3 regions of the Citricoccus parietis genome follow, and region 1 is predicted to be linked to each of the others. Evidence: riboswitches for the same ligand, from Rfam matches in the RefSeq annotation. Region 1 holds a riboswitch; each other region holds the start of a gene.
The links. Region 1 has a riboswitch for S-adenosylmethionine ahead of ACFFIO_RS04575 (acyl-CoA dehydrogenase family protein). Riboswitches for the same ligand answer to the same signal wherever they lie in the genome.

Region 1 (10,047 bases):
AGGCGCAGGTCTACCTGCAGTCCTACTACGCCGAGCGCGCCGAGCACCGCGGCAACCATGCCCGCAAGGTCACCGGGAACAAGGAGATCCGCCAGGCCGAGGCCTTCATGCGCCTGGTCCCGAACGTGGTGGACAGCCTGTGAGCGAGCTGGCTGAGCTGACCGAGGTCGAGCTGATCGAGCGCTTCGCCGCCCTGCCGGTGGCCAACGTCGGTGACGCTATGGACCGACTCAACGTGGTCGATTCCGGCATCCAGTCCGTGTGGCCCTCCGCCGGTGCGAAGCTGGCCGGCCGTGCCGTCCCCGTGACGGTGGCCGGCGGGGACAACCTGGGCATCCACGAGACCATCCCCACCCTGCAGCCCGGTGACGTGCTGGTGGTCAACGGCCAGGCGGCCACCCACCGGGCGCTCATCGGAGAGCTCATCGCCGGCCGGGCCATGGCCCAGGGCTGCGTCGGCTTCGTCCTGGACGCCAGCGTCCGGGACGCGGTGGACCTCGAGCAGATGCGGTTCCCGGTCTTCGCCCGGGGCACGACGCCGGCCGGCCCCTACCGCAACGGGCCGTTCGTGGGCGGGGTGGCGGCCGCCGTCGGGACCGTGGTGGTGCATCCGGGCGACCTGGTGCTCGGGGACGACGACGGGGTCGCGATCGTTCCCCGCGTCCGCGCCGCCGAGATCCTGGTCAAGGCCGAGGCCAAGCACGCTGCGGAGACGAAGCAGCGCGCCGAGATCGGCTTCTGAGCCCAGCGACCCCAGCAACTGAGTCACACGTAGTGGCCCTGTCCAGCGTCAGCGGGGGCCACAACGTGTGACTCAGTTGTAATCCCGTGTTTGTCGTTGCATATTTGCAACTACTTGCACAGACTGAACGTGGAAGGAGGCGCACCATGAATGAAGCAACGGGCCGGGTGAAGGAGCCGGAGGTCCCATCGGCACCGCCGAGAAGGTTGACGGTCGCAGACATCACCCTGCTGGTGGGCCTACCCCTGGTCGCCTATGTTGGAGGGTTGGGGGCTGCCTTCGGACATGGCGCTGGCCTGGTGCTGAGCGGATTCGCCGCACTCGGCATGATCGCCTTCCGCTCCTTCCGCATCAATCGTCGCAATGAACCGCGCATTCCGTCCTACACGCACTACGTCGCCATGGCCGTCGCTGTCATCACGTTCGTGACCTCCTGGAACCTGTATCGGATTCGGCCGGAATCGGAGGCCGTCATCTACCTGGCGCCCGCCGCGCCGATGGTGCTGTTCGGCTTGCTGGTCGCCCTGATGTTCAGGAGGCCTCGATGAGCGACGGGGGATTCGACCGCTCGCTCTTCACTCCACCCCGGTTCAAGGTTCTGGGTTTCCTCGTCCAGGTCGAGGAGTCGGACTATGCCACGATCCAGGAGTTCACGGGCCTGAACACCCCCGACATCTCGCGAGCGGTCTCCCATCTTGCCGACCGCCATCTCGTGAGGGTCCGCAAGGAGCTCAAGGGCCGGTATCCCCTCACGGTGGTCCAGGCCACCGACGAGGGGCGGAAGCGCTTCAAGGGACTGCTCACGTCTCTGAAGAAGTACGGGGTGGATGGATAGCAGTTGCTCATCACGCCAGGGCGCCGGTCACCATCAGATCAGCCGAGGGGGTCCGCCGTCTCGGTGGTGAACTCGAGTTCCTCGGGGGCCGGCCAGGCGGTGATCGACTCGATGGCTGCCTCGTGGTCCACCGGGCTGTCCGGCCCGTACATCTCGTCGGCCAGCATGACGGACACCGATTCCAGCCGCCCATCGTGGATCTGCAGCTCGATCTCGAACAGGGCGTCGCCGCGTTGGAACCGGGCCTTGACCGGCCAGGTCTGCGTCCGCGGGGTGATCCGCGGGGTGTCCGGGTGGACCACCAGGAAGGCATCCGTGCTGAACCCGGCACCCGCGTCCTGCTGCTCCACCGTCTTCAGCTGGAGCCGCAAGGCCTCTGCACCGGGGACGCCGGGCACCAGCAGTGCGTCCAGGAGGGCTGAGACGGCGGGGTCGACGGGGCCGTGGCCGCCGTCCTCGGTGTACTCATCCGCACCCTGCTGCAGCGCGTGCTGCAGGGCACGGGCCTCGGCCCGGTCGGAGGCCCAGCCGGCCGCCACCATCGCCACCCCGACGCCGGCCATCCACCAGCGCGGGCGGCGCACCCCGCGCTCGGCGAGCCAGTCCGTGATGCGGGTGTCCAGTGCCTCGAGCGGTTCGGCCAGGCCCAGGGAGAGGCCGCCGGCGGCCAGCGCCGCCGAACCGCGCCCGATGTCGACCAGGGGGATCGAATGTCCGCGCGGCCCGTCGGTGTAGCGAGCGGGCATCCCCACCGTGGTCCCGACGGGCAGGGTGGCGGCGGTGTACGCGCCGGTGAGCGCCGCCGTCGTGATCCGGTAGGCAGCCTTCGCCCCGAGTCCCAGGCTGCGGGGCTCGACGAGTGTCAGCCCCCCGAAGGCCACGGCCGAGGCTGCGGCGAAGCAGCGTGATGCGGCCAGCCGACGGGGTGAGACGTTGGAGTCCTGGTACAGGACCGCCTTGGCGCTCGGGGCGAAAGTGGATCCTGACCGGGGCGCATACGCGAACCAACCGAAGTTCTGGGGCATGACCCGAGAATACGTGAGGTCAGGACTCCAGGCCCTGGTCCTGCTTCGGTGCCTCATGCGGGTTCGCCGCGGAGTCCGCGTCCTCCACCACCGGGGTGCCGTGGGTGTGGAACGTCGGGATGGTCTTCATACCCCAGGCCTGACCCTTGGCGCGCTCCTCCTGGGTCCAGCCGACCGGCTTCCAGTCCGGGGCCAGGATCAGGCGCGAGCCCTGGTTGGCCAGTTCGATGCGGTTGCCGCCCGGCTCCCACACGTAGAGGAAGAAGCCCTGCTGGATGGCGTGCTTGTAAGGGCCGTACTCGATGAAGATGCCGTTCTCCAGGAAGATGTCCGCGGCTTTGAGGATGTCCTCGCGCGTATCGGAGGCGAAGGCGACGTGGTGGAGGCGCCCGGGCGTGCCAGTCCAGTCGTCCGAGTAGACCATGTCGTAGGACTTCTGGCCGAAGGTGTACCAGTGGGCACCCACGTCACCGTCGTTGAGCTGGATGAACTCGGTGGTGTAGCCGCCCATCACCTTCTCGGAGAACTCGCACACGCCGGCCATGTCCGCGGTGAGGTAGTTGATGTGGTCCAGGCGGCGGGCGTTGGCGCCGAAACCGGGGAACTTGGATGCCTGGTTCTTCAGTGCCGGTCGGTCCTCATCCGTGGCCTCGTACCACTGGGTGTCGAAGTAGACCTCCATCAGGTGCCGGTCCGGGTTCTGGTATCGGTAGGTGCGCCCGCGGCCCTGCTCGCCGTCCACCCAGCCCTCCCCGAGCCCGGTCGCCTCGATGCGGGCCACGGTGCGTTCCAGGGCCTCCGGGCTGTGGGCGCGCCAGCCCACGCGGCCGACGCCGGCGTGCTCCTTCTCGGTGAGCTTGATGGAGTAGGGCTCGTAGTCGTCCCAGCAGTGCAGGTAGGCGACCTCGCCACCGTTCTCCGTGGTGCGGCCGACCTCGCGCATGGCCAGCAGGTCTCGGAAGAACCAGAGCGACTCCTCGAACTTCGGGGTGTACAGCTCGACGGTGGACAGGTGGGCGATGTCGCGGATGCGTTCGGTCATGGACGGGCTCCTGTGGGGACGCGGTGCTGCTCGGATCGTGCTTCACGGATATTGAACAAGATTGTCAACAAAATCATAGACAGTTTGCGGGGCTATGGCTACGGTCATAGGTATTCGACTCCATCGTGGCGCTCGCCGCCAGTAGCTCCGGGCCTTCGGCGAGCTGGGCTGTGAAGTACGGGGTCATCGACCAGGAACCCGACCTGGACGCCATGATCATCCAGTAGGACCGAGCACTCTCGACCAGCGCGGATATGGAAGAATAAGGGGTCGTTCGAACGCCACCCGGGGCAGCGGGTGAGCGCGGGGCCGTTGAGGCCGTCAGTCGCCGCGTCCGGACCACAGTGAGTGTTAATACAGCCGATCGCCACCCCGCCCTGGGGCGGAGGCCTCGGCGAACCACCGCCCAAGGACCCCACGTGAACTCTTCCGCACCTGCCCCTCAGCACGCCCCCGCCCGTTTCGCCCCCACCGGCACCGGCCTCTATGCCATCTTCACGGCGGTCATGGCCGTCGTGCTGATCCTGTCCAACCTCGGAGCCTCCAAGGGCGTGACCTTCGGGCCCATCGTCACGGACGGCGGGTTCTTCCTCTTCCCGTTGGCGTACATCATCGGGGACGTGGTCTCCGAGGTCTACGGATTCAAGGCCTCCCGGCGCGCCATCGTCACCACGTTCGCCCTCTCGGTCTTCTCCGCGCTCTGCTTCTGGGTCATCATCGCCCTGCCCGGCGCCGAGTGGTACGACGGCGAGGACGCGCTCGTCCGCACCCTGGCGCCCGTGCCCCTGATCGTGCTCGCCTCCCTGCTTGGCTTCCTCATCGGCCAGCTCGCCAACTCCTGGCTCATGGTCCGCCTCAAGCGCCGCTCCGGCGAACGCCTGCTCTTCGGCCGGCTGGCGGCCTCCACCCTGGTCGGCGAGTTCCTGGACACCCTCGTGTTCTGCTCCATCGCCGCCGGCGTCATCGGCATCACGGACCTGCCGACGTTCCTCAACTATGTGCTGGTGGGCTTCGTGTTCAAGTCCGTCGTCGAGATCGTCCTGTCCCCGGTGACCATGTGGGTCATCGGCCGGGTCAAGAAGGCCGAGCCGGCCTACGCCGCGGTTCCCGGGGCCTAGGGGGCCGAGACTTCACGCGGCCTCGATCACCGGGGAAACTGGGCCGATGGCCCACCCGCAGATGTACGACGACGGCGACCGCCACTTCCAGCGCGTCCGCGCCTTGGCCTTGGCCCTCCCGGCGGCGGACATGAAGGTCTCCCACGGGAGGCCGGCGTTCTTCACCCAGAAGGTCTTCGCCTACTACGGGGCCTCGGTCAAGGACACGGGCAGCGCCCAGGAACGATCCGGTTCGACCGCCGCCGGGGACGCCTACGTCCAGCACCCGCAGGCGGTGGTGATCAGACCCGAGGAGGCCGACGTCTCGTTCCTGGAGCAGGATCCACGGGCCTTCCGCCCGGCCTATCTGGGGCCCGCGGGCTGGTTCGGCATCGACCTGGACGGACTCGATCCGGCCCAGGACGAAGGATGGGATGAGATCGCCGAGTGGCTCGAGACGAGCTACCGGCTCACCGCAGCGGTGAAGCTGGTCAGGGAGCTTCCTCGCCGGGATTGAGCGCAGGGGCATCTCACCGCATCCCGCCGGGGGAGTGAGGGAGATTTCGCGGCCCCGTGCAGGGACGGAAACACCGCAGAAACGCACTCTTCCTAGGTTGGGGGTATGCCCGGCCCCTCGCCCTTGGAGTGATGTCACATGTCCTATGTCAGCCCGCCAGACTTCGTGAAGCACATGGTGGACGCTGGTGAGTCCAAGGTCTTCATGTCCACCCGGGACACCCTGATCCGCTCGTTCATGGCCGGTGCCATCCTGGCCCTCGCCGCCGCGTTCGCCATCACCGTCACCGTGCAGACCGGCAACGCACTCGTGGGTGCGTTGCTGTTCCCGGTCGGCTTCATCCTGATCTACCTGCTCGGATTCGACCTGCTCACCGGTGTCTTCACCCTGGTCCCGCTGGCGTGGATCGACAAGAGGCCCGGCGTGACCATCGGCGGTCTGCTGCGCAACTGGGGCCTGGTCTTCGTCGGCAACTTCGCCGGAGCATTCCTCGTGGCCATCATGATGGTGGTGACCATGACCTACGGCTTCCAGACCCCGCCGAACGAGGTGGCCCAGCAGATCGGCTCGATCGGCGAGGGGAGGACGGTGGGGTACGCCGAATACGGAGCGGGCGGCATGCTGACCCTCTTCATCCGTGGCGTGCTCTGCAACTGGATGGTCTCGACCGGTGTGGTCGCCGCCTTCCTGGCCAAGGACGTCGTGGGCAAGGCACTGATCATGTGGATGCCGGTCATGCTCTTCTTCTACATGGGATTCGAGCACTCCATCGTCAACATGTTCCTCTTCCCGGCCGGACTCATGCTGGGCGGTGAGTTCTCCATCATGGACTACCTCGTCTGGAACGAGATCCCCACCGTGCTCGGCAACCTCGTGGGTGGCCTCTCCTTCGTGGGCCTGACCCTCTACGCCACCCACTACCGCACGGGGGCTAAGCGTCAGCCGAAGCTGCCGACCCTGTCCGACCACGTCGTGAGCCGCTGACCATGGACCCGATCATGCCCAAGGCGCACGCTGCCGATCTCGTCGACGCGGCCCGCATCCGTGCCGGCCTCACCTGGGCGGACCTCGCCGGCGCCCTCGGCGCCGCCCCGGTGTGGACCACGGCCGCGCTGCTGGGACAGCACCCGATGACCGCAGCCCAGGCCGGCGTCGTCGTCGAGATGCTCGGTCTGGGCGACGACGTGGCCGAGAGCCTGCAGCAGCAGCCGAACAGGGGCAGCGACCCGGCCGTGATGAACGATCCCACGATCTACCGGCTGATGGAGGCCATGTCGGTCTACGGGCCGGCGCTGAAGGCGTTGATCCACGAGGAGTTCGGGGACGGCATCATGAGCGCCATCAATTTCAAGGTCAACCTCGACCGCCGTGCCGATCCGGATGGCGACCGCGTGGTCATCACCTTGGACGGCAAGTTCCTGGACTACCGCTGGTGACCGGAATGTCCCGTCCGTCACCGGCCGTCACAGACCGTCATCTGGGGCGGCCTGCAGCCATCGGTGCGGCACATCGGCACGGAACCGGTCGCAGATGACGTCAGGCCGCTGAACATGACCCGAGGCTTGGCGGCCACGAGCTGACTGCCTAGGGTCGAGAACAGAATCACGAGATCCGGTGCTAAGCCCTGGCTGGCCGGACGGCAACCCTCTCACCGTAGTGGGGTGCTCCAGGTGATGATTCGGCCTCCGGGGACCACCGCGGGGCAAGTACGGCACCACCGTGAATGCGTGTCCCGGCCGCAGGGCCCCGATGACGCCGTGTTCCGGGCCAACGCCATTCCGGTGTGCCATGGCTGATGGGGACACCCATGACGGACACCACCCACCTCGAACACCGCTCCGCGCTGACCAGACTGCCCACCTTCGAGGAGCTGCGGGCAGCCATCGGCCCCTCGGGACCGACGGACGCCCAGCTCAGCGCGCACTTTGCGCCGGTCTTTGCGGCCATCGCGGCGGGATCGGCACAGCGCGAGCAGGATCACGAGCTGGCGTTCGCTGCCATTGAACATCTCCGCGGCGCGGGGTTCACCCGGGTGCGGCTCGGCCGCGACCACGGGGGCATCGGGGCGAGCCTGCCGCAACTGGCCGATCTGCTGGTGGATCTCGCCGCCGCCGACTCCAACCTGCCCCAGGCGCTGCACGGGCACTTCATGTTCACCGAGCAGCACGAGAACGAGTCCCAGGGCGCGGTCTCCGAGTGGTGGCTGGCCGGGGTGGCGGCCGGGAGGATCTTCGGCAACGCCCTGGTGGAGCTGCCGCCGTCCGCGGGCCGGCGCCCGGTGCACTGGATCGACGCCGACCTGGACACCGTGCAGTCGGCCGCCGCCACGGGCACCACGGAGGTGGCCCGCCTGACGGGTGACAAGTTCTACTCCACCGGGGCGATCTTCGCCGATTACCTGCTGGTCTCCGCGGTCCGGCCCGGGCTCGAGGAGGACGGCCCGGTCTTCGCGATCATCGACGCCCGTGATCCCGGCGTGCAGCGCATCGACGACTGGAACGGCTTCGGCCAGCGGCTCACCGCCTCCGGCACCACCACCCTGGACCACGTTCCCGTGCGGGCCCAGCGGACGCAGGAGTTCAACGTCCCCACGGGCGTGCTGGCCTACACCGTCCTGTGGATCGTGCTGGCGGCCACCCAGGCGGGGATCGGCAGCACCGCGCTGGCCGAGATCACCGCGTTCGTCCGCGGCCGGCGTCGCACCTATGACCACGCGACGGCGGAGACGCCGGCGGAGGACCCGCTGGTGCACCAGGTCATCGGTGCCGTGTCCGCCAAGGTGGGCTCGGCCCGGCACATCGTGCGGGGCGCCGCGGCCGTGGTGGAGGAGTCGTTCCTCCAGGTCCGGGGCCATACCGACCTGGAGGACCCGGTGGTGGTCCAGGCGCATGCCCGGGCCAACATCGCGCTGTCCGAGGCGTCGCTCGTGGTGTCCGATCTGATCCTGGAGGCCACCAACCAGATCTTCGAGTCCGGCGGGGCCTCGGCCACGGATGCCAGCCGGCAGCTGCACCAGCACTGGCTCAACGCCCGGACGATCGCCAGCCACACCCCGCTGATCTACCGCACCCAGGCCGTGGGCGACTACCGGATCAACGGCGCCATCCCGCCGTTCCATTCCACGGCCCGCAACTCCGCCGCCGCGGAGGCCGCCACCCCATCCACCACCGAAGGAGCATGATGACCACCACCACCGAGCGCGCCACCGCGCTCTCCACCGCCGCCTCCACCGGGACTGAATCGTCCGGTCAGGCCTACCGTGCCGTCCGGGAGCGGATGGCTCCGGTGTTCGCCGCCATCGCGGACAGTGCCGCCGAACGGGAGGCCGAGCACATCATCGACCGCGACGCCGTCCGGCGGCTGGCCGCGGCGGGGTTCACCTCTCTGCGGGTGCCGGTGGAGTACGGCGGTGCCGGACTCTCCTTCGCGGAGCAGGCACGGCTGATCGTGGAGCTGGCGGCGGCGGACTCGAACCTGGTCCAGGCCCTGCGTGCGCACCTGATCAACCAGGAGAACGTGCTGGGGCACCCGGATCCGGTGTTCCGGGACCGGTGGCTGCGCCGCCTCGGGGACGGGGCCGTGGTCGGCAACGCCGTCACGGAGATCAACAACGCCGTGGGGGAGGGGACCACCACGCTGGCCCAAGACTCCGAGGGCACCTGGCGGCTCAACGGCACCAAGTACTACTCCACCGGCACGCTCTACGCCGACTGGATCATCGTGGCGGCCGTGGACGCCCACGGTGAGGAGATCGCCGCCACGGTGTCCGTGAACGCCCCCGGGATCACGAGGCTGGACGACTGGGACGGCTTCGGCCAGCAACTCACCGCCTCCGGCACCACGGTGTTCGAGAACACGCCGGTCGAGGCCGAGGAGGTCTACGCCGGCGGCCTGGATGACGGCACCCGTGTTGCCACCGGCCAGGCCAGCTGGCAGTTCCTGCACCTCGCGGCGTTGACCGGCATCGCCGAGGCCATCGTGCGGGACGTCAGCGAGTACGTCCGCGGCCGGCGTCGGTCCTTCAGCCATGGGACCGCGGACCTGCCGCGGGACGACGCCCAGGTGCTGCAGGTGGTCGGTGAGCTCTCCTCCGCCGCGTTCGCCGCGCGGGCCGCCTTCGACTCCGTGGTCTCCGCGCTGGGCGGCATCCTCGAACGGGAGGCCTCCGGTGAGGCCCTGCCGGAGGAGGACGTCAACGCCCTCTACATCCGCGTCTACCAGGCCCAGCAGGTCATCGCGAAGAACGTCCTGGCCGCGGCCACCCACCTGTTCGAGGTGGGCGGCGCCTCGGCCCTGAGCCAGTCGAAGCGGCTGGACCGGCATTGGCGCAACGCCCGCGTGCTGGCCAACCACAACCCCCTGATCTACCGGTCCCGCCTCATCGGGGACTGGGAGGTCAACGCCACCCCGCCAGCCCGTTCCTACCGCATCGGCTCCGTGCCGAACGCGCAGTGAACCCGAACCCCGATCAGCATCCAGGAGACACCATGAGCACCGAGAACACCCCCTCCCACACCGCCCCGCGCCCCCTACGCCCCCTTCGGTTTAATGCGTTCGTCATGAACACCACCAGCCACATCCACCACGGCCAGTGGCGCCGAGAGGATGCCGGCCAGACCGAGTTCACGGACGTCAACACGTGGATCAACCTCGCGAAGACCCTGGAGGCAGCCAAATTCGACGCGATGTTCTTCGCGGACGTGGTGGGCCACTACGGCGATGCCGACGCGGACTACTCCGTGTACGTCAACGAGGGCCTGCAGATTCCCTCCAACGATCCGACCGTGCT
Region 2 (10,047 bases), on a different contig from region 1:
GCACGATGCCTCCCTGTTGTCCCTGGACTCGGGTTCCTGTGACGCCGCGTTCGCCCACGACACCATGCTGAACACGCTGGTCACCTCCGGTCAGATCGAGGAGGGTGCCGTGCGTCCGGTGTGGGAGTCGGAGCCCATCATCGAGGACCCGATCGCCCTGAACCTGGACACGATCGAACCCGAGCTGGCCGAGCAGATCACCACCGTCCTCCAGGAGAAGGGCAACAAGCCGGCTCTCGTGGAGGCAGGCATCTGTGCCTCGGAAGAGGAGTGCGAGCTGCCCGAGGAGATCGAGTACGGCTACCTGCCGGTCGATGATTCCGATTTCGAACCCATCCGCGAGATCTGCGCCGCCACCGACGCAGACGCCTGCCACAGCATCAACTGACAGGACCTCTACTTTGTCTGCCCAGAACACCACCCTGGACCGCCCCGCCCGCCACCTCGACTCGGCCTCGCGCACCGCCGTCCGCCTGCAGGACGTCACCAAGGACTTCGGCGGCGGAGTGCTCGGCCTCGACGATGTCTCCCTCGAGTTCGACACCGGGACCATCACCGCGCTGCTGGGCCTGTCCGGTTCCGGCAAGTCAACCCTGCTCCGGCATCTCAACGGACTGCAGCGTCCGTCCGCCGGCACCGTCTCCGTCCTCGGCCATGATGTGGCCTCCCTGCGCGGTGACTCCCTGCGGTCGCTGCGCCGGGAGATCGGGGTGATCTTCCAGCACTTCAACCTCATCGGTCCCATGTCCGTGCTCGAGAACGTGTGCACCGGGCGGCTGGGGTCCCTGAAGGGCCCCCGGCTGTCCCTGATGATGTACCCCAAGGCGGTGCGTCATGAAGCCCTGGACAAGCTGGATCGCGTGGGCTTGGCCGACCGCGCCTTCCAGCGTGCCGACACCCTGTCCGGCGGGCAGCAACAGCGCGTGGCCATCGCCCGGGCGCTGATGCAGCACCCCCGGATCCTCCTCGCCGACGAGCCCGTGGCCTCGCTGGATCCGGTCTCGGCTCGTGGGGTCATGTCCCTGCTCCAGGAGATCTCGGCCGAGAACCGCCTGACGGTCGTCACCTCGCTCCACCAGGTCCAGCTCGCCATCGATTTCGCCGAGCGCATCGTCGGGCTGCGCAGCGGCAGGGTCGTGCTGGACCAGTCCACCGAGGGGCTGGACGCCGCGGAGGCCTCGCAGATCTACACCAGCGTGTCCGGCATTGGACCGACCGGCCTGGGCAGCCCGGACGGTCAGGACGACGGCGACCCCGACCACGGGCACGGAGGCCACGCATGAACACGGTGACCGCCCCGGCGCCTCCCGTCGACCTGTCCCGGCGGCCCGCACCGAAGCCGAAGAACATCGCCCCCGCCGTGGTCCTGCTGGGCCTGCTGGCAGCGGGGATCTGGTCGGTGGACGCGGTGGGCATCAACGTCCAGGCCATCGCCAGCTCCCTGGACAATGCCGTGGCCTTCATCCAGCGGATGTTCCCGCTGGACTTCCCACCCGTGGCGGAGACCGTGGGGATGGTCCTCGAGACCCTCGCCATCGTGTTCCTGGCGACCTTCCTCTCCGTCGTCCTGTCCGTTCCGCTGTCCCTGGCCGCGGCCCGGGCCACGGCCACCGGGCGTTTCTCCCAGGGGGCCGCCCGCACGCTGATCGTCCTGGCCCGGGCCATCCCGGACCTGGTGTTGGCGATCGTGTTCCTACGCCTGTTCGGCCTGGGCGCCACCGCAGGAATCCTCGCCATGGGCTTCCACTCGGTGGGCATGGTCGCCAAGTTGTACGCAGACGCCATCGAGGAGCTCGACGACGGCCCGCGGGAATCGGTCGAAGCTGCCGGCGGGCATCGGCGCCAGCAGATCGCCGCGGCCATCCCGCAGGTGCTCCTGCCGCAGATGGTGGCCACGGCCCTGCACCGGTTCGACATCAACCTGCGAACCTCCGTGCTGCTCGGCTACGTCGGTGTGGGCGGCATCGGCCTCGCCATCGCGGATGCGCTGCGGACTCTGGACTACCAACGCGGCATGGCGCTGGCCTTGCTCGTGCTCGGCCTGTGCATCGCCATCGAGCTGCTCTCCGGTGCCATCCGGGCCGCGATCATGAGACGATCCGGTGGCGCGGTGAGTGGGGGGACCTGGTCTGACAGACTCTTCGCCTCCGGTGTCACCGGCGCTGACCGTGCGGCCGGCGCGGATGCCACGGTGCGGCTGACTCCCCCGTGGACGGCCGCACGCGCCCAGCGGTTTCTCGCCGGTGCCCTCATCCTCGTTCTGTTGGCCGCCTCCCTCTGGCGGGTCGACATCTCACCGGAGGCCCTGTGGCAGGGCCTGCTGTCCCTGCCCGAGACCCTCGGCCTGTTCCTGCCGCCCTCCGCCGGTGGCACGTGGGGCAGCCTGATGGAGCAGTTGCTGCTCACCGTCCAGATCGCGTTGGCCTCCACCCTGATCGGTGCAGTGCTGGCCGTGCCGATCGGCATCCTGGCCGCCAACAACGTGGTCGCCAACCAGGCCGTCAGGACCTTCTTCCGCGTCCTGATCGTGGTGGTGCGGGGAATCCCGGAGCTGATCCTGGCCATCATCTTCGTGGTCATCTCCGGACTGGGTGGCGTGGCCGGCACCCTGGCCCTGGCCGTGGGCGCGGTGGGTCTGCTCTCCAAGCTGGTGGCCGACTCCCTCGAGGAGACCGATACCGAGGTCCAGGACGCCATGCGCACCGCCGGGGCCTCGGAGGCGCAGGTCTTCTTCGCCGCGACCATCCGCCAGGCCGCTCCGGCGTTCATCGCCCACACGATGTACCTGCTGGACTCCAATATCCGCGCCGCCACCCTCCTCGGTGTCGTCGGCGCCGGCGGCATCGGCTTCCTGCTCCTGAATGCCTCCCGCGTGAACCAGTTCGACGTGGTGACCCTGATCCTGATCCTCATGGTCGTCGTGGTCCTGGCAGTCGAGGTCCTGTCCATGTGGTTGCGCCGGGCCGTCCGCTGATGACCCCTGCAGGCCCCCGATTCCACCCCCACCAGAAAGTGAGAACACCATGATTGAACTCGCCATCTTCGATATGGCCGGCACCACCGTCAATGACCGAGACGAGGTCTATCGCGTCCTGCGCGCATCCACCGAGCGTTTCGGTGCGCAGTTCTCGGATGAGGAATTCCAGCAGTGGATGGGCACCGAGAAACGCTGGGCCATCACGAACCTGTTGCAGATCGGCGGGGTGGAGGCGGACGAGGCCCTCATCGAGGAGGCCTGGACCTGGTTCCGCGCGGAATTGCGCCGGACCTACACCGAGCAGCCCCCGGTGCCGCTGGACGGCGTCGAACAGGCCTTGCGAGACCTCAAGGCACGCGGCGTCAAGATCGGCTTGACCACCGGCTTCTCCCGCGAGATCACCGATCTGATCCTGGACGCGATCGGCTGGAGCGGGTCCGATCTCATCGATCTGTCCGTCGCCGGTGACGAGGTCCCCGCCGGCCGCCCCGAGCCGTTCCTGATCCAGGCCGTGATGGAACGCCTCGAGGTGTCCGAGGCAGCGGCCGTGATCAGCGCCGGTGACACCGCCGCGGACGTGGAATCGGCCCGACGCGCGGGCGTCACCTCCATCGGCGTGCTCACCGGGCACCTGTCACGCGCCGACTTCGAAGCGCTGGGAGCCGACCTCATCCTCGCCTCCGTGGCGGACCTGCCCGCGCATATCGTGATGTCCGGAGCCTCCCGGTGAGGGGGGCGGCCACGGCCGTCCTCTGGCGCGGCGGCGCGGAATTCCAGTCCGTCCAGGTGCCGCTGCCCCAGCCTGGACCCGGCGAGACCCTGGTGCGGCTCACGGCTGCCACCGTCTGTGGCTCGGACCGGCACACCGTCAGCGGACGCCGCTCCTCGGCCTGCCCCTCCGTGCTGGGGCACGAGGGCGTGGGAGTGGTCCTCTCCACTCGAGGTGGTCACACCGTGCAGGGCTCGCCCCTCCATGAGGGTGACCGTGTGGTCTTCGGCGTCACGAGTTCCTGCGGGCGGTGCGCCCCGTGCCTCCGTGGCCTCACGGCCAAGTGCACCAGCGTGCAGAAGGCCGGTCATGAGCCGTTCGAGGGCGAGTGGCCCTTGTCCGGAACCTACGCCAGCCACATCCTCCTGCGCAGCGGCCAGGCCGTGGCCAAGGCACCCGCGGTCCTCCAGGACGGAGTGGCCGCGACCGCTGGGTGCGCGGTGGCCACCGTGATGGCCGTCCTCGAGCGTGCCGGTGAGTTGCGCGGCCGCCGGGTCCTGGTCAACGGGGTCGGCATGCTGGGCCTCGTGGCTGTCGCCGCGGCCCTCGACCGCGGTGCCTCCGAGGTCGTGGCCGTGGATCCGAACGCTGACCGCCGCCGGCTGGCCGAAGGCCTCGGGGCCGAGGCCCGACCTCCCGGGTCAGGGTCTGAGCCCGGGAATCGAGGCACCGTGGACGTCTCCCTCGAGCTCTCGGGGGCACGTGCCGGCATCCAGACCTGCATCGAGGCCTTGGGCATCGGCGGCACCGCCGTGCTGGCCGGCAGCGTTGCCCCCGTGGACGCGGTCGAGGTGGATCCTGAATGGATGGTGCGTGGGTGGCGCACCATCACCGGAGTCCACAACTACGAGCCACGCCACCTGCAGGAGGCGGTCGACTTCCTGGGAGCGGCCGGGCGTACCCTGCCCTGGGAGCATCTTCTGGACGGACCCATCGCCGCAGACCAGTTGGCAGCGGAGTTCCGCAGGACCGACGTGCAGCGGCTGCGCACTGTGGTGACCTTCTAGCCACCAGGGCCTCCTCCTCGGGCTAGAGCCGCCGAGTGCTCTCCTCGGGCTCCCGGCCCTCGGCGTCAGCCGTCTCGGGATCCACACCCTCAGAGTCAGCGGCTTCGGCGGACTTCTCCTTCCGTTCGGCGAAGGCCGCCTCGCCCGGGCCGGCGAACTCGCGGTTGCGTTCCACCGCGGTGATGGAACCGGTGAACACCGTGGAGTCGTCGCTGGACCGGGTCAGGGGCGTGGAGCCCGTGACGGCTGCGGTGGCCCCGGTGGTCGACTGCTGGCCCGTGACGGGATCGACCTGTGGCAAGGGGCTGGTGGGTGTCCGCGGCTGGCGGCCGGACGTACCAGCGGACGCGCCGCCGTCGTGGTCCTGTCCCGCCGGCACCCCCGTGCCGGACTCGCCTGCACCGGGGTTGACTGCCCCGGGTTCGGCGCCGACGGGCGCGAGGCTGGGCGCCTGCACGGGCGTCTCGGCGAAGCGCTGAGCGTAGATCGCCTCGGGGTGCTCGCTGCGCAGGAAGTTGACGAGGTCCTCCCGCACCAGGCAACGCAGGTCCCACAGGTCGCCGGCGTTGCGGGCGGAGACCGCCACCCAGAGCTTCACGGTCCCGCCCAGGGCCTCACTCACCTGGATGGTGCTGTCCTTGCCGTCCCAGAGCTCGGTGGACTCCAGCAGCGCCTTGAGGCGCTCTCGGGTGGCGTCCACCGGAACCCGCCAGTCCACGTCGATCTCCACGGTCCCGGACAGGGCGGACCCGGTGCGCGTCCAGTTCTCGAACGGCGTGGTGGTGAAGTGGCTGGAGGGGTAGATCACGCGGCGCCCGTCCCAGATCTTGACCACCACGTAGGAGAGGGTGATGTCCTCGATGGTGCCGTAGACCCCGTCCGCGGTCACCACGTCTCCCACGCGGATCGCATCGGTGAAGGCCAGCTGGATGCCGGCGAACACGTTGGTCAGGGTGGACTGCACGGCGAGGCCGGCCACCACGGAGATCACGCCGGCCGAGGCCAGCAGCCCGGCGCCCACGGCGCGGACCTGCGGGATGGTCAGCAGGATGATGGACACGGCGATGACGATGACGGCGGCCTGGATCACCCGCCGCAGCAGCACGGTCTGGGTGCGGATCTTGCGGTCACGGCGGTCATCCACGCCTTCCGAGGCGTACTTGCCGAGCAACCGCTCCTCGACGATCCGCACCACCCGCAGCGCCAGCCAGGCGAGGCAGCCGATGATGCCGGCCATCAGCAGGAAGTTCACGCCGTTGAACCAGGCGTAGGTGGAGGCGGTCAGCCCGAGGGCGATCCGCACCGCCAGCAGCACCGCCGCGACCGCCACCGGGACCCGGCACCGGGCGACCTGGTTGCGCAGCTGTGGCTTGCGGCGCAGCAGGGCGTTGACCAGCAGCCAGGCGACCACCAGTACGGCCAGCGCGAACGCCACGGAGATCGCCACCGTGGAGAGCATCCCCCAGAACGGTCCGAGCGAGTCGACGGCGCCTTCGGCCCCCTCGCGGACGCTGTCCTGCATGTTCTCCGGGGATCCGCTCGGCTCGGCCGTCGACTCGGAGTCCAGCCCCGCCCCGGACGCGAGGACGGTGGAGGGCGGAGCGGTGAACAGGTCGGTGAAGAAGGACGAACTCGGCATGGCCCCAGTCTGTCATCTGGTCCTCAGTCGTTCCTGAACGGGGGGAGAATGGACGCTGGACCACCGGAACCAGCCGATCCCTCGGAGCCTCAGGAGCCATCCCATGCTTGCCACCACGGACCTGCGCGGCCGCACCTACGATCCCGCCACGGTGCTCCCCCGCGCCGAGATCGACGTGGCCGCCGCCGTACCGAAGGTGATGCCGATCCTGGACCGCGTGCGTACCGAGGGGGCCCGGGCCGTGCTGGATCTCGGGGAGCAGTTCGACGGGATCCGGCCGCCGTCGTTGGCGGTGCCGGCCGAGAAGCTCACCGAGGCGCTCGAGTCGCTGGACCCGGAGGTCCGCTCCGCCCTCGAGGAGTCCATCGACCGCGCCCGGAAGGTGCACGCCGCCCAGGTCCCCGCGGGGTCCGAGGTGGAGCTCGGGGAGGGGGCCGTCGTCGAGAACCGCTGGGTCCCGGTGAACCGCGTGGGCCTCTACGTTCCGGGCGGTCGTGCCGTCTACCCCTCCTCCGTGGTCATGAACGTCGTCCCGGCCCAGGTCGCCGGCGTCGCCTCCCTCGCGGTCGCCTCCCCGCCGCAGAAGGACTTCGGCGGCCTGCCGCACCCCGTCATCCTCGCGGCCTGCGCCCTGCTCGGCGTGGACGAGGTCTACGCCGCGGGCGGCGCCCAGGCGGTGGCCATGTTCGCCTACGGGGTGGCGGACGACGACGGCGCCCGAGTGTGTGCCCCCGTCGACATGGTCACGGGGCCGGGCAACATCTTCGTGGCCGCCGCCAAGCGCGCCCTGCTCGGCACCATCGGCATCGATGCGGAGGCCGGGCCGACCGAGATCGCCGTGCTGGCCGACGGCACCGCCGACGCCCGGTGGGTCGCCGCCGACCTCATCAGCCAGGCCGAGCACGATCCCATGGCCGGCTCCGTGCTCATCACCACCTCACCCGAGCTGGCCCGCGACGTGGCGGCCGAGATCGAGAGGCAGGTGCCGGGAAGTCTCCACGAGGAGCAGATCCGCCAGGCCCTGGGCGGCCCGCAGTCCGGGATCCTGCTCGTGGGGACCCTGGACGAGGCGCTGGCCGTGGCCGACGCCTACGCCGCCGAGCACCTCGAGGTCCACACCGTGAACCCCCTGCAGACGGCCCGCCGGGTGACCAATGCCGGCGCCGTGTTCGTGGGCCCGCATTCGCCCGTGCCGCTGGGCGACTACTCCTCCGGCTCCAACCACGTGCTGCCCACCGGCGGCTCCGCCCGCTACTCCTCCGGGCTGAACACGGTGAGCTTCCTGCGCCTGCAACAGCTCATCCGCTACACGGAGACGGGGCTGAAGGAACTGGACACCAAGATCTCCTCCCTGTCCACGGCGGAGGGGCTGCCGGCCCACGGTGAGGCCGTCTCCCTGCGATTCCGCTGACCTGCTGCCTGATCCTCCGCGACTGCTGCGCCCCGGGTGCGGGGCGGGGCGGGGGCGGGCGAAGGTCACGGGGGTTCATAGTCTGAGAAACCCTTTGACCGCTCCGGAAGTCCGTCGTTAGTCTGGACCCAGAATCACGAGTTCCCGCTGTTACAGCCCTGGCTTGCGGGACGGCAACCCTCTTCACGCAGTAGTGGGGTGCTCCAGGTGAGGATTCGGCCTACCGGATGCCCCGGCAGGCAAGTACCGCGTTTCTGCTGGTGCCGATCGGGACGTTCCCGTGGCGTGCCGCCGTGCAGATGCGCCTTCGGACGGAGGACCCACCATGACCGCCCTGGCTACCCACGACCTGCAGCAGACCCCCGAGCTCCACACTGACCTCGACCGAGATCTGTCCACGCCGACTCTTCGCTCGGCCTTCTCCCACTTCCCCTCCGGCGTGGCGGCGCTCGCCGGCGTCGCCAACGGTGCGAAGGAGGGCCTCGTGGCCTCCTCCTTCACCGTCGGGGTCTCCCTGGAGCCGGCGCTGGTCTCCTTCGCCGTACAGAACACCTCCCGCACCTGGCCCCGGCTGAAGCAGGCCGAGCGGATCGGGATCTCCATCCTCGGCGAGGACCACACCGACGTCTGCCGTCAGCTCGCCTCCAAGGAGGGGGACCGCTTCGCCGGCCTGGACATCCGGTCCACGGATGAGGGCGCGATCTTCCTGGACGGCGCCGCCCTGTGGCTGGACACCACCGTCTACTCCGAGCTGCCCGCCGGTGACCACACCATGGTCCTGCTCGAGGTGCACGGCGTGCACGACCACTCCGCAGAGCACGAGCCGATCGTGTTCCACCGCTCGGCCTTCCGCAATCTGCGCACCGCCGAGGGCAACCAGTAGCCTCACGTCCTTCCTCACAGCGTTCCTCGGGGCCGGCGTCCGGTCCGGAGGTAGGATGTCCGGCATGCCTTCCGCCACCCCGTCCGCGCGGCGTCCAGGTTCGGGCGCAGGCGTGAGCACGACGCCGGCCGGCTCGGTCCGCTTGGATGCCTGGCTCTGGGGCGTGCGCATGTACAAGACCCGTTCGGCCGCCACCACGGCGTGCCGGGCCGGTCACGTCCGCCTCAACGGGCAGCCGGCCAAGGCCGCCCAACCGGTCAAGCCGGGCGACACCATCCGGTTGCGCCTGCCCGGACGTGAGCGGATCCTCGAGGTCACCGGCCTGGTGGCCAAGCGGGTCGGCGCTCCGGAGGCGGTACGCCACTACCTCGATCACTCCCCGGAACCCGTGCCCCGGGAACTGCTGGCCGTGCCCCGCCGAGACCGGGGTGCAGGCCGGCCCACCAAGCGAGACCGGCGCCAGCTGGACCGGCTCCGCGGCCGTGCCGCCACTGAGTCTGACGCAGAGCCCGGCCTCGATCGCGGCCTCGATCTCGAGTGAACTCTTGAGTGAGCTGCCGGACCGACGATGGACTCAGATGAACACCGGGAAAAGAATGCCCACAGCGGAAATTGAGGGCTTCTGTTCCGCGGTTTCTCCCGTATTATGTGACGCAGAAGTAGTAGTAGCAGTAAGTCCGTCACCACTGCGGACCGGTTGGCCCTCGGGCCGCTCGGGGCGTTGTAGGAAGCGGTTTCGCACACGCCGCTTCGCCCCCGTTGGAAGACCGACGGGTTTACAACCTCAGGAAAGGGCCCATCATGGCTACCGGTACCGTCAAGTGGTTCAACGCAGAGAAGGGCTACGGCTTCATCTCCCCGGACGACCAGTCCGCTGACATCTTCGTTCACTTCTCCGCCATCGAGGGCAATGGCTTCCGCGAACTGCAGGAAGACCAGAAGGTCGAGTTCGAGTCCCAGCAGGGCCCCAAGGGCATGCAGGCTGCTGCAGTCCGCCCGCTCTGATCGAGCTCGCCTGAATCCTTCAGGCTCCTGAACGGCCACCCTCCCCTCGGGGACGGTGGCCGTTCTGCTGTGACCAACGCGCCATGTCAGCACACCACTGGAGCGGAATCCGGTCTAGGGTACAACCATGAAATTTCGTTACCTGGGCCACAGCGGGCTCAAGATCTCAGAGATCATCTACGGCAACTGGCTCACCCACGGCTCTCAGGTCGAGAACGAGACGGCCCATGCCTGCGTCAAGGAGGCCCTGGCACAGGGCATCACCAGTTTCGACACGGCGGACGCCTACGCGAACACCAAGGCGGAGAGCGTCCTGGGTGAGGCCCTGAAGAGCGAACGCCGGGAATCCCTCGAGG
Region 3 (10,047 bases), on a different contig from region 1:
TCGTCCAGCACCTGCTGGCCCAGCCCGACCGCACCGTCCGCGACCGCTGGCTGCGGCGCGTGGCCGAGGGAGAGGTGGCCGGCAGCGCCCTGTCCGAGGGCCGCGACGCACCGCTCGGCGGGCTCGGGACCACCGTGGCCCCGGACGAGGCGGGGCAGTTGCTGATCAGCGGCAGCAAGTACTACACCACTGGCAGCATCTTCTCCACGTGGGCCTTGGCGAGCGTCCGGCTGGACCCCAGCGTGTCCCGCGCTGTCCGGCGCAAGGTCCTGCCCCGCCCCACCGGATCCCAGCGTGCCAGATTCCAGGACACGACGCCGGCCGCCGGCTCGGGCGGCCGGGGCGGCCCCCAGCGGGCCGACGTCGCGCTCGCCGTGGTGCGGGTGCGGCAACCGCGGATCACGGTGAAGGACGATTGGGACGGCTTCGGCCAGCGACTCACCGGGACGGGGACCATGGAGTTCCACGGGGCCGGCGTCGAGGAGCTGCTGGCGCTGCCGCCGGCCGACGGGCCGGTCCCGCTGCACCACGAGTCCACCCTGATGGCGTTGCTGGCTGGCATCGGACGGGCCGCGCTGCGCGACGGCGTGGAGCAGACCCGGCGGCGGAGACGCTCGCCGAACACCGGGGGCGGACTGACCCCGCGCGAGGACGACCAGCTGCTGGGGATCATCGGCGAGCTCTCCGCCCAGCAGGCCACCGCCGAGGAGCTCGTGCGCGCCGCCGGGCGGGACCTGGATGCGGCACTGGCACTCGCCGCCGTCGGGCTGGAGCAGCCGGAAGGCGACGGCGCCGCGGACGAGGCGATGCACCGCGCCGCCCTGACGGCCCACCGGGCTCATGTGATGGTGCCGAAGCTGGTGCTGGACACGTGCACGCGGATCTTCGACACGCTCGGTGCCTCCGCCACCAGCACGGACCTGCAGCTGGACCGGCACTGGCGCAACGCCCGGACCATCGCCAGCCACGATCCGGCCGTGTTCATGGCCCGGATGGTGGGCGATTGGGAGGTCAACGGGACGCGCACCGTGCCCTACCTCCAGACCGGCACCACCGACGAGGCCTGAAGCCGACCCATCCGCAGGGCCGTCGGCTCCGAACACCAGACAGCACCCGGCGGTCGAGCAGGCCACCGGACCGACCACCACCGGACCAACACCGGGCCAGCACAGGAGGAGCCATGCGGATGAAGAGACCACCCATATTGAGCGACGCCCCTGACAGGTAAGCCGATCCTGGCCCCTTGCCCGGTTAGGGTGGATCCATGACGAGCACTGCAGGCACCGGACCCGGCCGCAGTGCCGCGCGCGAGCGGAACGCCCACCTGGTGGGCCTGCTCCAGCGCAGTGCCACTGGAGACCAGGAGGCCTTTGCCGCGTTCTATGATGCCGTGGCCCCCTCGGCCTACGGCCTGGCGCGGAAGATCGTGCGTGACGCCGACCTCGCGGCCGACGTCACGCAGGAGGCCCTCGTGGACGTGTGGCGCTCCGCCGAGCGCTTCAACCCTGACCGCGGATCCGTGGTCGGGTGGGTCTGCTCGATCACCCACCGCCGGGCCGTCGACCTGATCCGTTCCACCCAGTCCGGCCGGGACCGGGAGGAACGGGCCGGAGTGGCCGGGTTCGAGCGGGACCGGGACGACGTTTCCGAGGCCGTGGAGTCGGCGGAGGACCGGGAGCGCGTGACGGAATGCCTCGGCACGCTGACCGGCCTGGAGTACGAGGCCGTGACGCAGGCCTACTACGGCGGGCTGACCTACCGGCAGGTCGCTGAACGACTCGGGGCCAAACTGGCCACCGTGAAATCCCGGATGCGCAGTGCGCTCCAACGACTACAGGACTGTTTGGGGGTGGGAGCATGACGAACGGAAACGAGAACGAGATCAAGAACGAGTTCGACGCGGAGTTGCTCGCCGCCTGGGCCCTGGACGCCGTGGACGAGGACGATCGCCGCGCCATCGAGCAGCAGCTCGGCTCAGACCCTGAGCTCCGTGCCCGGGCCGATGCCCTCAACAGCACCGTTGCCCGCCTGGCGGTGAGCACACCGGCCGAGCCTCCCGCCGACCTGCGGGACCGTGTCCTCTCGGCCGTGGCCGGGACCGGTCAGGACGCGCGGCCTGCCGCGGACGGCGACGCCTCGCCCGCAGCGGGATCCGGCACTACCGGCTCCGGCGTCGGCACCGAGCGAGCCGGCGTCGCCGATCTGGACGGCCACCGTGCCCGACGCCGGCCGACCGCGCGCCGCTGGTGGGTGGGGGCGGTCTCGGCCGCCGCGGCCGCCGCCGTCGCCGTGGCCGTGGTGGTGAGTCAGCCGTGGGCGCCCACGGGCGGCGTGACCGAGGGCGACCAGCTCACGGCGATCGAGCAGATCCTGCAGGTGGACGGGGCCGAACGGCTGGAGTCCCCGGTGACCGGCGGCGGTGAGGTCGAGGTGGCCCGCGCCCCGTCCGGTGAGACCGTGCTGGCCGCGCGGGGCCTGCCGGCTCCCGCCGAGGGCCGCGACTACCAGATGTGGACCATCCAGGGCGAGGCGGCGCCCCAGCCGGCCGGGTTGCTGGAGGTCCAGGATGGCCTCGCCCTCGTGCGGATGCAGGACGTTCCGGCGGACGCGGCGCTCGCCGTCACCGTGGAACCGGCCGGCGGGTCCGAGGCACCGACCACGGATCCGATCGTGGTCCTCGCCTCGAGCTGACACGCCGGGTGACTCCGCGTGAACCCCGGTTGGGGTCGCGACCGAAGGTGTGGTGGAATCGATGGGTACCCATCCAGAGCGGCTGAGAGATCTGGCTCGATGACGCCGCAGCAACCACCGGGCAACCGGACAGGTGCTACCGCCAGGACCGATGGAAGGAGCACCACCGTGTCTGTCCCCAGCAACGAGAACGCCCATGGATCGAACGATCTCCCGGAGGGCGTGCCCACCACCGCCACCGGCAAGCGCGAGATCCTCTTCAATGCCTTCGACATGAACTGCGTGGCCCACCAGTCACCGGGCCTGTGGCGCCACCCCGAGGACCGCGCCCGCGACTACAACACCCTGGGCTACTGGACCGGATTGGCCCAGACCCTGGAACGGGGCCTGTTCGACGGCCTGTTCATCGCCGACGTGCTCGGGCCCTATGACGTCTACGGGGCCTCGGACGAGGCCACGCTCAAGGCCGGCACCCAGGTCCCGGTCAACGACCCGATGCTCGTGGTCCCGCCGATGGCGGCCGTCACGAAGAACCTGACCTTCGGGGTCACCGCCGGCACCGCCTACGAGCACCCCTACCCGTTCGCCCGCCGCCTGGCCACCCTGGACCACCTGACCGAGGGCCGCGTGGGCTGGAACGTGGTGACCGGCTACCTGCCCTCCGCCGCCATCAACATGGGCCAGGAAGACCAGATGGAGCACGACGAGCGGTACAACCACGCCGACGAATACCTCGATGTGGTGTACAAGCTCCTCGAGAGCTCCTGGGAGGACGACGCGGTCGTCAACGACAAGGAGTCCGGGGTCTTCATCGACCCGTCCAAGGTCCACCGGATCGAACACGAGGGCACCTACTTCAAGACCCCCGGCATCGCCTTCACCGAGCCCAGCCCGCAGCGCACCCCGGTGATCTACCAGGCCGGCGCCTCCACCCGCGGCCGGGCCTTCGCCGGCAAGCACGCCGAGGCCGTGTTCATCAACTCGCCCACGGATGACCTGATCAAGGGCACCACCGCGAAGATCCGCCAGGCGTTGGTCGAGGCCGGGCGCGATCCCTACGACGTCCGCGTGATGTCCATGCAGACCATCGTCACCGGCGCCACCGACGAGGAGGCCCAGGCCAAGTACCAAGACCTGCTGCAGTACATCGACGTGGAGGGTGGCCTCGTGCTGATGTCCGGCTGGATGGGCATCAACCTGGCCGAGTTCGAGCTCGACGAGCCGATTGGGGACGTGAAGTCCAACGCGATCCAGTCCGCCGTGGAGACCTTCAAGAAGGCCTCCGGCGACGACTCGATCGAGTGGACCGTCCGCAAGCTCGCGGAGTGGTGCGGCGTGGGCGGCTTCGGCCCGGTCATCATCGGTTCCGGTGAGACTGTGGCCCGGGAACTGGCGCGAATCCAGGACGAGACCGACGTGGACGGCTTCAACCTCGCCTACCACATCACCCCGGGCACCTTCGAGGATGTCGTCGAGTATGTGGTCCCGGAGCTGCAGCAGCTCGGTCGCTACAAGACCGAGTACGCCGAGGGCACCATGCGCCACAAACTCTTCGGGCGTGGCGACCACCTGCCGCAGAACCACTACGGCTCCGGGTTCGCACTGCGGAACCGCGCGCACGCCTGAGGCTGCGGGCCGGCGTCGGGCCGATTGTCAGCCCGGGACCGTGGCGGCAACCGGGTATGCAGGAACCCCGGCCCCCTGAAGCGGGGACCGGGGTTCCGGTGCGTGGTGGGACGGTGCCGGATCAGTAGCGTCCGGGTCCGCCGCCCTCGGTCTCGAGGGACTGGGACGGATCGGAGACCACGTCTCCGGAGGCGTCCTTGACGTTGGTGTTCCCGCTCGAGGCATTCGCATCGGAGCCGGTCGCCGGGGTGTCGGAATCCTTGGTGACGGACTGGTCACCGGAGGCGTGCTTGCCGGCGGACTTGTCTGCGGCATCGGAGGCCTTGTCCGCCAGCCCCTGGGCGGCGTTGGCCCCCTTCTCGGTGGCCGAGTGGGCGGCGGCGTTGGCCTTGTCCGCCTTCTCCGCCAGGTTCGGCGCCTTGTCCTTCAGGGCGTCCGTGGCCTTGTCCGCCAGGCCAGCCGCCTTGTCCGCCATCACGGGGGCCTGGTCCTTGACGGCACTGGTGGCCTTCTGGGTGGCCTTCTGCACCTGGTCCTGGGTCTTCGGGTCGTTCCAGAAGCTCTGCGCGTTCTTGGCGAACTTGTCGAGGTTCTTTCGTCCTTCGCGACTGCCCAGGAGATATCCGAGGGCCGCGCCGATGCCGAGGGTGATCAATCGTTTCATGTCGTCTCCTTTGTGGCGTCTGCCCGTGGCGGGGTGACCGCTCGGGTATGTCCCGAGTCTTCACCGCGGGCGGAGCCAGGTCAATCGGTGCACAGCCGGGCACCGGGGGATTCACAGCCTTTCCTCAGGCATGGTGCCGACAACAGCGGCAGTCGGCGCAGTCCTAGGGCTCCGTGGCACACTGTCCCCAGCGAAGGAGGGGGCATGCTGATTCTCAGCTCCGAACAGGTGGCGCGGATGCGGTTGATCTCCCAGGGGCTGATCGATCCGCTGCCCACTGCCGCCGAGGCGGCGCGATGGCTGACGTGCACCCAGGGCCAGGACTACCCGGGCTCCACCGTGTCCCTGGCCCTGCGCAGCGTGGACCGCTCCACCGCAGCGGTCCGCGAGGTCTACGATGCGGGGAGCATCGTCCGGTCCTGGCCGATGCGCGGCACCCTGTTCGCCGTGGCGGCCGAGGACCTCGGCTGGATCCTGGACCTCACTGCGGGCCAGACGTTGAAGGCGAGCGAACGGCGCCGCCGGGAGCTCGGTCTGGACGCGGACGTGCTCGACCGGGCCGAGTCAGCCGCCCTTCAAGCCCTGGCAGGTCCGGGACTGACCCGTTCGGAGCTCCTGGACCGGTTCACCCAGGAGGGCTTGTCAGTGGATGAGGGACGCGGGTACCACCTGATCTTCTTCCTCGCCCTGCGCGGGGTGCTGTGTTTCGGCCCCACCGAGGGGCGGGAACAACGCATCGTCCTGGCCACGGAGTGGATCGCCTCCGGTCAAGCCTCTGGTCGAATGCGTGGCCGGACGCCAGGCCGGAAGCCGGGCCGGGAGGACGGCGTCCGCGAACTGCTGCTGCGTTACCTGCGCTCCCACGGCCCGGCCACCGTGGAGGACTTCTGCTGGTGGTCCAAGATCGGCAAGACCCAGGCCCGGGCTGCACTGGCGGACCTTCAGCCGGACCTGCTGCCCGCGGACGTGGACGGGCGGAAGCACTGGATGGTCCCGGACCTGCCGGACCGGCACGCAGAGCGGGCCCGGGCCACCGCCGCGCCGGTCCTGCTGCCCGGGTTCGATGAGATCGTCCTCGGCTACCAGGACCGTTCCGCGGTGCTGACGAGGGATGAGGAGACGCTCGTGGTCCCCGGACGCAATGGGGTGTTCAAGGGCACGGTGCTGCATCGCGGCCACGCCGTGGGGACCTGGAAGAGGTCCACCCGGCGCGGCCAGCCTGTCGAGGTCACGGCGTTCGGAGAGCTGCCCGGCCCGGTGGCCAGGGCGGTCCCCCGTCTCAGCGCCGCGCTGCCGGCCTGACGCCGTCGGGCACCGGTCGGCACCGGTCAGGACGACCGGTCGGACACCGCGGGCCCCGGCCGGAAGAACCGGCCGGGGCCCGCGCGTCGGGAAAAGGGCGCTCAGCCCCGCGGGGTGGCGACCTCGGCCACGGCCGCGGCCACCCGGAGGGAGACCTCCGGGTCGAAGACCGAGGGGATGATGAAGCTCGGGTTCAGCTCCTCGTCCGTGATGGTCCCCGCGATGGCCTCGGCGGCGACGACCAGCATCTCGTCGGTGATGTCCGAGGCCCCGGCGTCCAGCAGGCCGCGGAAGAAGCCGGGGAAGGCCAGCACGTTGTTGATCTGGTTCGGGAAGTCCGAGCGGCCGGTGGCCACGATCGCGGCGTGCTTCGACGCGATGGCCGGGTGCACCTCCGGATCCGGGTTGGACATGGCGAACACGATCGAGTCCTCATTCATGGCTGCCACATCGGCCTCGTCCAGCAGGTCCGGGGCGGAGACGCCGATGAACACGTCGCGACCGACCACAGCCTCCTTGAGGGAGCCGGAGAATCCCTCCTCATTCGTGTTGTCCGCGAGCCACTGGCGGTTGGCGTCGGCATGCTGGGAGCCGCGCTCGATGATCCCGGCCCGGCCGGCGGCCACGATGTGGCGGGCCCCGGAGGCCTTCAGGAGCCGGATGATGGCGGTGCCGGCCGCGCCGACCCCGGCGACGGCGATCTTGACGTCCTCGATCTTCTTGCCGGTGAGCTTCAGGGCGTTGGTGAGGGCTGCCTGGACCACGATCGCGGTGCCGTGCTGGTCATCATGGAACACGGGGATGTCCAGTTCCTCGCGCAGCCGGGCCTCGATCTCGAAGCAGCGCGGGGCGGAGATGTCCTCGAGGTTGATGCCGCCATAGGCCGGGGCGATGGCCTTGACGATGCTGATGATCTCCTCGGTGTCCTTGGTGTCCAGCGCCACCGGCCAGGCATCCACGCCGGCGAACTGCTTGAACAGGGCCGCCTTGCCCTCCATGACGGGCATGGCGGCCTCGGGGCCGATGTCCCCCAGGCCGAGGACGGCGGTCCCGTCCGTCACCACGGCCACCGTGTTCTTCTTGATGGTGTACAGGCGGGCCAGCTCCTTGTCCTCCGCGATCGCTTTGCAGACGCGGGCCACGCCCGGGGTGTAGGCCCGGGAGAGATCGTCCCGGGTGCGCAGCGGCACGCGCAGGGTGGTCTCGATCTTGCCGCCCTCGTGCAGCTGGAAGGTCTGGTCCGTGACCTCATGGACGGTGATGCCCTCGAGGGCGTCCACGGCCTCGCGGACGCGATCGGCATGGGCCGCGTCCACCGTGTCACAGCCGACGGCCACGGTCATGAACCGGTGGTGCGACTCGATCACGTCCAGGCCGGTCACGGCGGCACCGGTGCCGGCCACGGCCGTGGCGATGTCAGAGGTCGCGGTGAAGGAGACGGGGGTCTCGACGCGCAGGGAAATGGAATAGCCGGGGCTGGGTGCTGCCATGGGGATGCTCCTTGGAATCGGGATCCGAACGGTTGCTGGACGGGTCGCCAACATCGCGGCCGCAGCGGCACGGCCGGCAAGATACAGAGTGTAGCGGCGGACGGCTTCTACCCCGCAGTACGCGGCGTAATGTTCGCCCTCGTCCGCAGGTTCAGGACGTCACGGTGAGGTGGCCGACGCGGCGTGGCGCCGACGGTGGAACTGGTGGATTCCCTCGAGCAGGACGCAGGCGACCGCACCGATCGTCACGGCGGCGAGGGCCAGGTCCACTGGCGGGATCTCGAACTGGTGGAACTCCCGGGACGCGGGGATCAGGAGCACGAGCAGCAGCAGGGCGTACATCGCGGCCACGAGGAACAGCTTCCACTTCGTCAGGGGCCGGGAGATGAGGTTCAGCACCCACAGGCCCATGAGCGTCAGGGTGATCACGGAGGCGGTCTGCACCTGTTGCAGGGACACCTCTCCCACGGCGCCGGCCGGCCCCGTGGCGTCGCCCGAGAAGCCGGCGAACCAGCGCGCGTACCCATTGACGGCCAGCAGCCCGGCGAGGATGACGAGGCCGGAGGGGATCGCGAACCGCAGGGCGCGTCCGAGGAACCCGGGGACGTAACGGCGCTGGTTCGGCACCAGGGCCAGGAAGAAGGTCGGCAGGCCGATCATGAGGAAATCGACGGTGGAGGCCTGGCGCGGCAGCAGCGGGTACTGCCACGCCAGCAGGGAGAAGACCACACCGAACAGCACGGCATAGGCCGTCTTCGTCAGGTACATGTGCGCCAGCTGCTCCATGTTGGCGATGACTTGCCGGCCCTCTGCCAGCACCGAGGGCAGGCGGGAGAACCTGCTGTCCAGCAGCACCATGCGGGAGACCGCCTTGGTGGCCGGCGCCCCGTTGCCCATCGCGATCCCCAGGTCCGCCGTCTTCAGGGCCAGGGCATCGTTGATGCCGTCCCCGGTCATGGCCACCACGTGGCCGTCCTGCTGCAGAGCGGTGACCATCCCCTTCTTCTGCTCGGGGGAGACCCGGCCGAAGACGGAGTGCTCTTGCAGCACCACCCGGCGCTCCTCCGGATCGGAGGGCAGGTTCCGGGCGTCATAACCGTCCCCCTGGACGTCCATGCCGACCTCGCGGGCCACCGCTGCGACGGTCCGGGGATGGTCACCGGAGATGACCTTCAGCTCGACGTCCTGCGCGCGGAAGTACTCGAGGGTCTCACGGGCGTCATCGCGCACCTTTTCGCGGAAGGTCAGCAGAGCCACGGCCTCCAGCGCGGGCGGCAGGTCCCGGCCCGTATCAAACCAGTTCCCGATGCCGGCCGGTTCCGTGGAGCGGCACAGCACCATGGTGCGCAGCCCGCGGCTGGTGGTCTCATCGCACAGCGCCTCGATGTGCGCGCGCCGGTCCGCCTCGAGGCCGCTGCCGGACGCCGGGAGCAGGACCTCCGGGGCACCCAGGACCCAGGCCCCGTGCACCGCATCGCCGGGCGGGACATCCCCGCCGGCGCCGGTGTCGGCGTCGCGCAGGGGTGCGGGGCCGAAGGCCACGGCGGACCAGCGCCGCTCCGAGGCGAAGGCCACCTGGTCCGTGGGTGCCACGGTGGGCAGCGTGGGGTAGGCCTCCGCGAGGGCCAGGGCGGTGGGGTTGGCGTTCGCGTCGGCGCCGAACCAGCCCAGGACCAGTGCCCCGGCGGAACGGAGATCGGTCAGGCCGGCTGGGCCGGGGGTGAGGTCTGTGGAGCCGTCGAAGACGATCCGCCCCTCGGTGAGGGTGCCCGTCTTGTCCAGGCACACAGTGTCCACCCGGGCCAGGATCTCGACCGCCGGCTGCTCCTGGATGAGCACCTCCTGACGGGCCAGCTTGAGGGCGGCCACCGCGAAGGAGATGGTGGTCATCAGGGCCAGGCCCTGTGGGATCATCGAGGTGATCGCGGCGACGGAGGCGACCACGGCTGGTTCGATCGCGTCCTGCTCCAGGGCACGTGTCCAGCCGCCCACGGCCTGGACCTGTCCGTTGACGATCAGCGCGGCGATGGGCACCAGCGCGATCGTCAGCCAGGTGGCCACCGTGTCCAGCGCGCCACGGAGCTCGGAGGGGATCTTGGAGAACCGGCGGGCCTCGGTGGCCAGTCGCGAGGCATGGGAGTCCGGCCCGACGGCCGTGACCCGGAACAGGCCCGTCCCGGAGAGGACGGCGGAGCCGGAGAGCACGGCATCACCGGGGCGTTTGCCCACCGCGTCGGCCTCGCCGGTGAGCAGGGACTCGTCGATGTCCAGGCC

Region 2: another riboswitch for S-adenosylmethionine. It lies ahead of ACFFIO_RS16550 (flavin reductase family protein); the one in region 1 lies ahead of ACFFIO_RS04575 (acyl-CoA dehydrogenase family protein).
Region 3: another riboswitch for S-adenosylmethionine. It lies ahead of ACFFIO_RS13915 (LLM class flavin-dependent oxidoreductase); the one in region 1 lies ahead of ACFFIO_RS04575 (acyl-CoA dehydrogenase family protein).

Annotation. Positions count from the first base shown of each region.
Region 1 covers NZ_JBHLWH010000013.1:125,561-135,607, reverse strand. The annotation lists gene ACFFIO_RS04625 (PIG-L deacetylase family protein) at 1-143, shown strand, start outside; gene ACFFIO_RS04620 (RraA family protein) at 140-742, shown strand; gene ACFFIO_RS04615 (hypothetical protein) at 889-1,290, shown strand; gene ACFFIO_RS04610 (transcriptional regulator) at 1,287-1,577, shown strand; gene ACFFIO_RS04605 (hypothetical protein) at 1,616-2,602, opposite strand; gene ACFFIO_RS04600 (VOC family protein) at 2,622-3,644, opposite strand; gene ACFFIO_RS04595 (queuosine precursor transporter) at 4,064-4,762, shown strand; gene ACFFIO_RS04590 (MmcQ/YjbR family DNA-binding protein) at 4,809-5,258, shown strand; gene ACFFIO_RS04585 (formate/nitrite transporter family protein) at 5,397-6,242, shown strand; gene cynS (cyanase) at 6,245-6,694, shown strand; SAM riboswitch class IV at 6,859-6,973, shown strand; gene ACFFIO_RS04575 (acyl-CoA dehydrogenase family protein) at 7,066-8,439, shown strand; gene ACFFIO_RS04570 (acyl-CoA dehydrogenase family protein) at 8,436-9,713, shown strand; gene ACFFIO_RS04565 (LLM class flavin-dependent oxidoreductase) at 9,746-10,047, shown strand, end outside.
Region 2 covers NZ_JBHLWH010000047.1:75,116-85,162, forward strand. The annotation lists gene ACFFIO_RS16515 (phosphate/phosphite/phosphonate ABC transporter substrate-binding protein) at 1-388, shown strand, start outside; gene phnC (phosphonate ABC transporter ATP-binding protein) at 423-1,283, shown strand; gene phnE (phosphonate ABC transporter, permease protein PhnE) at 1,280-2,974, shown strand; gene ACFFIO_RS16530 (phosphonatase-like hydrolase) at 3,024-3,707, shown strand; gene ACFFIO_RS16535 (zinc-binding dehydrogenase) at 3,704-4,753, shown strand; gene ACFFIO_RS16540 (mechanosensitive ion channel domain-containing protein) at 4,776-6,392, opposite strand; gene hisD (histidinol dehydrogenase) at 6,496-7,803, shown strand; SAM riboswitch class IV at 7,936-8,055, shown strand; gene ACFFIO_RS16550 (flavin reductase family protein) at 8,129-8,686, shown strand; gene ACFFIO_RS16555 (Hsp15 family ribosome-associated heat shock protein) at 8,751-9,227, shown strand; gene ACFFIO_RS16560 (cold-shock protein) at 9,488-9,691, shown strand; gene ACFFIO_RS16565 (aldo/keto reductase family protein) at 9,819-10,047, shown strand, end outside.
Region 3 covers NZ_JBHLWH010000039.1:183,248-193,294, forward strand. The annotation lists gene ACFFIO_RS13900 (acyl-CoA dehydrogenase family protein) at 1-1,067, shown strand, start outside; gene sigK (ECF RNA polymerase sigma factor SigK) at 1,265-1,861, shown strand; gene ACFFIO_RS13910 (anti-sigma factor) at 1,858-2,691, shown strand; SAM riboswitch class I at 2,758-2,849, shown strand; gene ACFFIO_RS13915 (LLM class flavin-dependent oxidoreductase) at 2,914-4,317, shown strand; gene ACFFIO_RS13920 (hypothetical protein) at 4,439-4,981, opposite strand; gene ACFFIO_RS13925 (winged helix DNA-binding domain-containing protein) at 5,186-6,283, shown strand; gene ACFFIO_RS13930 (NAD(P)-dependent malic enzyme) at 6,385-7,773, opposite strand; gene ACFFIO_RS13935 (HAD-IC family P-type ATPase) at 7,933-10,047, opposite strand, start outside.